Prochlorococcus marinus CUG1416: one gene and its partner. Each later gene encodes a partner of the first gene's protein in a complex. Links are inferred from orthologs where the notes say so. Each region holds a gene or a part of one and is shown on either strand. Other genes may lie near its edges.

The links.
Region 2: the proteins of tig (region 1) and rpsG are in contact, whole or in part, in a crystal structure (PDB 3GTY), measured with the Thermotoga maritima proteins. The link is inferred for Prochlorococcus marinus CUG1416 from one-to-one orthologs. Residues at the interface, in WP_004081061.1 of Thermotoga maritima: Glu122, Val124, Val129, Leu130, Tyr133, Glu188, Gly259, Ile262, Tyr263, Glu266, Ser270, Glu273, Gln274, Glu277, Arg308, Gln311, Ile312, Ser315, Tyr316, Glu325, Arg329, Arg336, Leu363, Phe366, Trp367, Arg373, Leu377, Arg381, Leu384, Glu387; in WP_004081843.1 of Thermotoga maritima: Lys34, Lys52, Lys55, Glu59, Arg62, Gln63, Glu66, Asn67, Lys69, Val71, Arg95, Ala109, Lys110, Lys111, Gly112, Arg113, Pro114, Glu117, Glu121, Ile124, Ala125, Tyr127, Asn128, Asn129, Thr130, Gly131, Lys135, Asp139, Arg142, Met143.

What each region holds. Positions count from the first base shown.
Region 1 is NZ_JAAORM010000005.1:533,401-536,652, forward strand. Bases 46-2,963 are described here. They hold tig (trigger factor), read left to right. Parts: upstream 46-746; coding sequence 747-2,180; downstream 2,181-2,963. Other genes in these bases: HA146_RS09190 (aspartate-semialdehyde dehydrogenase), read right to left, coding at 46-623; clpP (ATP-dependent Clp endopeptidase proteolytic subunit ClpP), read left to right, coding at 2,246-2,890. Outside these bases: more of HA146_RS09190, read right to left, coding at 1-45; ATP-dependent protease ATP-binding subunit ClpX, read left to right, coding at 2,996-3,252. UniProt on the Bacillus subtilis protein: Involved in protein export. Acts as a chaperone by maintaining the newly synthesized protein in an open conformation. Functions as a peptidyl-prolyl cis-trans isomerase.
Region 2 is NZ_JAAORM010000005.1:394,804-398,048, forward strand. Bases 335-3,245 are described here. They hold rpsG (30S ribosomal protein S7), read right to left. Parts: upstream 2,070-3,245; coding sequence 1,599-2,069; downstream 335-1,598. Other genes in these bases: fusA (elongation factor G), read right to left, coding at 335-1,500; rpsL (30S ribosomal protein S12), read right to left, coding at 2,095-2,469; gltB (glutamate synthase large subunit), read left to right, coding at 2,665-3,245. Outside these bases: more of fusA, read right to left, coding at 1-334.

The DNA of each region.
Region 1 (3,252 bases):
GAATTATGTAAAAACAAATTAAAAGCTAGGGAGTATGGCAAAACTTCACTTTTTTGCAGATTACCCTGAAGATATTGTTCAGTTAAAAGTTTTAATTCCTCCATCGCCATTTGGCCTGCACCACTGACAGATTGATATGTTGAGACAATAACTCTTTGAATAGTTGAAAGTTTATTTAAAGGGGCTAAAACTAATGTCAACAAAATGGTAGTGCAGTTTGGATTCGCTATGACCCCATCATGATTGAATGCATCACTAGCATTAACTTCAGGAACTATAAGAGGTACGTTCTTATCTAATCTGAAAGCACTGGAATTATCTATAATTAAAGCATTTTGATCGATAATAGTAGGCAACCATTTTTTTGAAATACTTCCACCAGCTGAAGCTAAAACTAAATCAAGATTTAGAAATCCTTCCTTAGTTGTTTTTTTTGTAACTAATTCTTCACCTTTCCAAATAATTTTTTTCCCTTCTGACCGCTCTGATGAAAGTAAGACCAATTCTGATATTGGGAAATCGCGTTGTTCAAGAATTTTGAGTAATTCAGACCCTACAGCACCTGAGGATCCTAAAACAGCAACTTTTAATGGCCTATTAGGCAAAAACGGAGATTTTCTCACACTTAAAAAAGATTTTTATTAATAGATTGACTATTTTTTTTACTTTATCAAAAAATTAACTTTCAAGTAAATCACATAATGTGAAATAATTAAGTTCCGACTTATAGTAATAATTACAAAAACATGGCTAAAGAAGAATTAATAGTCAAAACAACTCCTCTGCCTCAAAGTAGAATTTCATTTGAATTAGAAATACCATCTGAGACATGCAAAACGTGTGTAAATGAGACAATCAATGCTATTAGTCGTTCGGCTAAAATTCCTGGATTTAGACTAGGTAAAATTCCTAAACAAGTCTTAATTCAAAGAATTGGCATCACACAATTACATGCTTCTGCTCTAGAAAAAATAATTGATAAATCATGGCAAGAAGCATTAAAAATAAAATCTATAGAGCCTCTAAGTGAGCCAGAATTGGTAGATGGATTTGAATCTTTACTTGAAAAGTTTAGTCCTGAAAAATCACTAAAGGTTACCCTTCAGACTGATGTTGCACCAGAATTAAAACTAAAAAAATCCAAAGGACTTAGTGTTGAAATTTCAAAAAATAAATTTGATTCTCAGTCAGTAGATGAAGCGCTAGAAAAATCTAGAAGTCAATTTGCAAATATTGTTCCAGTTACTAATAGATCAGCGAAATTAGGAGATATTGCTGTAGTTAGTTTCAAAGGGACATATAAAGACTCTGGTAAAGAGATTGATGGTGGAACAAGTGAATCAATGGATCTTGAGTTAGAAAAGAACAAAATGATTCCGGGTTTCGTTGAAGGAATAGTAAAGATGAAAATTGGAGATTCTAAAACACTTAACCTTAAATTTCCTGAAGATTATTCTCATGAAGATTCAAGGGGCAAAGAGGCACTCTTTGAAGTAAATCTTAAGGATCTTAAAGAAAAAGAATTACCCGCACTTAATGACGATTTTGCAAAACAGTCTGGCAATAAAGAATCATTAAAAGAGTTAAAGAAAGATATTGAAAAGCAACTAAAAGACAATTTTGAAAAAACTCAAAAAGATATAAAAATTGAAGCTTTATTAGATGCATTAACAAACGAATTAGTTGCTGAAATTCCAAAAACTATGATTGATATAGAAGTTAGGAATAATATTGAACAAACCGCGCAAAAATTTGCTCAACAAGGTCTTGATGTTAAATCTACTTTCACTCCGGAATTAGTTAAGTCATTGGCAGAGTCCACAAGGCCTCAGGCTGAAAAAAATGTTCAAAGAAATTTAGCTCTAAAGGCATTAGCAGAAACAGAAAACATAACAGTTGAAAAAGAAGAAATTGATTTAAAAATGAAAGATTATGAAGATGCAATCTCTAAATCTTCAAAACAAATAGATATTAAAAAATTAACAGAAGTAATTAGTAACGATTTGCTCAAAGAAAAATTAATAATATGGCTTGAAGAAAATTCCGAAGTTAAAGAAAAAACTACAAAATCTACCAAAACCTCCAAAACTACAAAAGCGACAAAAACTACGACAAAAACAACAAAAACAACAAAAACAACAAAAACAACAAAAACTCAAAATAAAAAAGAAAAAAAATAATTTATAAAATTTCTTACTAATTAATCAAAAACCTCTTAAATTAACAATAAGACGAAAACTATTTTGTGAATTCAGAAAAAAAACATTTAATCCAAAGCTCAATAAGTTCTTTTGAAAGCATTAATAAAACTAGTGCCGCTGTTCCTACGGTTATAGAACAATCTGGTAGAGGTGAAAGAGCTTTTGATATTTATTCAAGACTATTGAGGGAAAGAATAATTTTTTTAGGTACTGGCATTAATGATCAAGTATCTGACTCTCTTGTCGCACAATTATTATTTCTTGAAGCTGAAGATCCTGAAAAAGACATACAAATATATATCAACTCTCCTGGAGGCTCAGTAACTGCAGGAATGGCCATATACGATACTATGCAACAAATATCCCCTGATGTAGTGACAATATGCTTTGGAGTAGCTGCAAGTATGGGTGCATTTCTACTTTCTGGGGGAGCAAAGGGGAAAAGATTAGCTTTACCTAATTCTAGGATAATGATTCATCAACCCCTGGGAGGTGCACAAGGTCAAGCAGTAGAAATAGAAATACAAGCTAAAGAAATACTTTTTCTCAAGAAGACATTAAATTCGCTTTTAGCAGAACATACTGGTCAACCTTTAGAAAAGATTAATGAAGATACAGAAAGAGACTACTTTTTATCTCCCTCAGAAGCAGTCGAATATGGATTAATTGATAAAGTTATCAAAAAATGACAAGGGGGGGTTATTTTTTACGAAAATGATGACGAATCGATATTTATAAGCAATCCTAGTAAATAGGGAATATTGAACACCTTAAAATTTTATACTTTATAATCGATGGCTAAATTCGACGCCCATCTTAAATGTTCATTTTGCGGAAAATCACAAGACCAAGTTAGAAAGCTCATAGCTGGTCCTGGTGTTTATATCTGTGATGAATGCATAGATCTTTGTAATGAAATTCTTGATGAAGAACTACTTGATAATCAAGCAAAAACAAACAATTCCCCGCCAGTAAAAAAGAAGTTACAAACTGATAATTCCAAAAAATCTATTCCTTTAGAATTAACTGCAATTCCTAAACCATTAGAAAT
Region 2 (3,245 bases), 140 kb from region 1 along the record:
TTTTCCTCCAGTTTGTCTCGCATATTTACCTTCACCTTTAGAACTAGACCTAATAGTTTCTCTATAAGAAACTTGAGGAGCACCAATATTAGCCTCAACTTTAAATTCCCTTAACATTCTGTCAACAAGGATCTCTAGGTGCAACTCTCCCATACCAGCGATTACAGTTTGATTTGTCTCTGGATCTGTACTTACCCTAAAGGTTGGATCCTCTTCAGATAAAGCTGTTAAAGCTTTTGATAATTTTTCCATATCACCTTTAGTTTTTGGCTCAACTGCCACGGATATAACTGGTTCTGGAATAAACAATGTCTCCAAGACTATAGGATCTTCTGTATTACATAAAGTGTCACCAGTTGTTGTGTTCTTAAGACCTAATACAGCTCCTAAATCTCCAGCCCTCAATTCGTCAACCTCCTCTCTTTCATCAGCTTTTAGAATAACTAATCTAGAAATTCTCTCTTTAGCGTCTTTAGTAGAATTCATGACATAACTTCCTTTTGAAAGAACGCCTGAATACATTCTCACAAATGTTAATTTCCCATAGGGATCTGACATTACTTTGAAAGCTAATGCACTGAAAGGAGCATTGTCATCTGAAGGTCTAACATCTTCTTTACCACTTGGTAAAACACCTTGTATTGGCTTTACATCAACTGGGGCTGGCAAGTAATCAACAACAGCGTCTAAAACAAGTTGAACACCTTTATTCTTAAAAGCCGACCCACACAATACAGGTACCAATCCATGTTTTAAAACCCCTTCCCTTATACCTTTTTTAAGTTGTTCTTCAGATAATTCTCCTGTTTCGAGAAATATTTCAATTAAATCTTCATCATTTTCTGCAACACTCTCCATCAACTTATTTCTCCATTCAGCAGCTTCCTCCTCCATTTCAGATGGAATTGGTGCCTCTTCAATATCAGTACCCAAGTCATTTTTGTAAAGATATGCTTTGTTAGCAACTAAATCAATAATGCCTGTGAGATCACCTTCAGCTCCAATAGGTAGCTGAATTGGGAGTGCATTTGCCTTTAGTCGATCTTTAATTTGCTTATTAACTTTTAAAAAATCTGCGCCAGTTCTGTCCATTTTGTTAACAAAAACCATTCTTGGGACAGAGTATCTATCTGCCTGACGCCAAACTGTTTCAGATTGAGGCTGCACTCCACCTACCGCGCAAAATACAGCTATGACTCCATCCAAGACGCGCATTGATCTTTCTACTTCAATGGTAAAGTCAACGTGCCCTGGAGTATCTATAATATTAATTCTGTGATCTTGCCAACTAGTAGATATTGCAGCAGCAGTAATAGTTATTCCTCTTTCTCTTTCTTGAGCCATCCAATCTGTTACGGCAGCACCATCATGAACCTCTCCTATCTTGTGGACGACACCTGAATAAAACAAGATTCTTTCAGTAGTTGTTGTCTTACCTGCATCAATATGAGCGGCTATACCTATATTCCTTACTCGCTGTAGGGGAAAGTCGCGTGCCAATTTTAAAACTCCAAATAAAATAATTTTTAGATAATTATAGTTCACCCTAAAAGTAAACTTTTATAATAATAAACTACTTAAGTACCTTTTTGACGAAATTAATATCTGTAATGTGCAAAAGCTTTATTAGCTTCAGCCATTTTATGAGTGTCTTCTCTTTTTTTAACAGCACTACCAGTTTCATTTGCTGCATCCATCAACTCACCAGCAAGTTTCTGGGACATACTTTTGCCATTTCTTGCACGTGAGAATGTAACAAGCCATCTTAATGCCATAGCTGTACCCCTCTCTTGGCGTACTTCCATAGGTACTTGATATGTGGCACCACCAACTCTTCTAGCTCTTACTTCGACAAGGGGAGTAGCATTTTTAACAGCTGTTTCAAATAATTCGACTGCATTCGCGCCAGTTCTCTCGCTTATTATAGAAAAAGCATCAGACAATATTCTTTGAGCTGTAGATTTTTTACCATGTTTCATCAATCGAGAAATCATCATTGAAGCTAAGCGACTATTAAATTGAGGATCTGGAAGAACTGGTCTTTTTACTGCTGCATTACGACGTGACATGTTTTTAAAAAGTGCTGTTTACAAATTAATCTTTTGGAGCTTTTGCTCCATACTTAGATCTGGATTGACGTCTATCTTTGACTCCAGCCGTATCTAAAGTTCCTCTTATTATATGATATCTAACTCCTGGTAAATCCTTAACTCTTCCACCCCTAAGTAGTACTACAGAGTGTTCTTGCAAATTATGTCCAATTCCCGGAATATAAGCCGTTACTTCAAAACCGGAAGTTAATCTTACCCTTGCAACTTTTCTTAGAGCTGAATTAGGTTTTTTGGGTGTTGATGTATAAACTCTTGTACATACCCCTCTCCTCTCAGGGCAGGCTTTTAATGCAGGTGATTTTGTTTTCCTAGTCAGACGTTTCCTTTCTGAACCTATTAATTGTGAGATGGTGGGCATCTATTATATTTAGATAAAAATAAACATTTATTCATCATAACCTTTTACGAGCACAAACTTAAAGTTTTTAATCATATTTTTTTTAAAATTTGTGAAATTAAAATTCTTTGGTAAATATTCATTATCTTTAGATTTATTTTCATATTTATTTTTATAATGGAAATATGTAAATAACTAAATAGAATTTAATAATCTATGGGAGAGGGTATCAAAAGAATCGTTGGACCATATAAAGATAGTTATTCCCCAAATGGAATAATTGGTGAGAAAGATGCCTGTGGAGTTGGTTTCATAGCAAATGTTAAAGGGATAGAAAGCAACTGGATCCTTAAACAATCCCTGAAGGGCCTTAACTGCATGGAGCATAGAGGAGGTTGTGGAGGAGATAGTGATTCAGGAGATGGAGCAGGCATTTTATGTTCAATTCCATGGAAATTGTTAGAAGAAGAAATGAATATTAAAAATAAACAAGACTGTTATAGAGGTTTAGGCATGGTTTTTATGCCTAATAAAAAAGAGAAAATTGAAGAATGTAAATCAATATGTGAGGAGGAAGCAAAAAAATTAAGCTTCAGCAATACATCTTGGAGAACAGTACCTGTTAATAATGAAATATTAGGTCCTTTAGCTAAAGCAAATGCCCCATTCATAAGTCAGTGGATTTTATTCATAGATAAAAAAGATAACAATGATATTGAAAGGCTTTTATTTCAATTAAGGAAAAGAATTGAGAAAAAGATAAGAGAAAGTTTTAAAAACCATGTTGGGGATTGTGA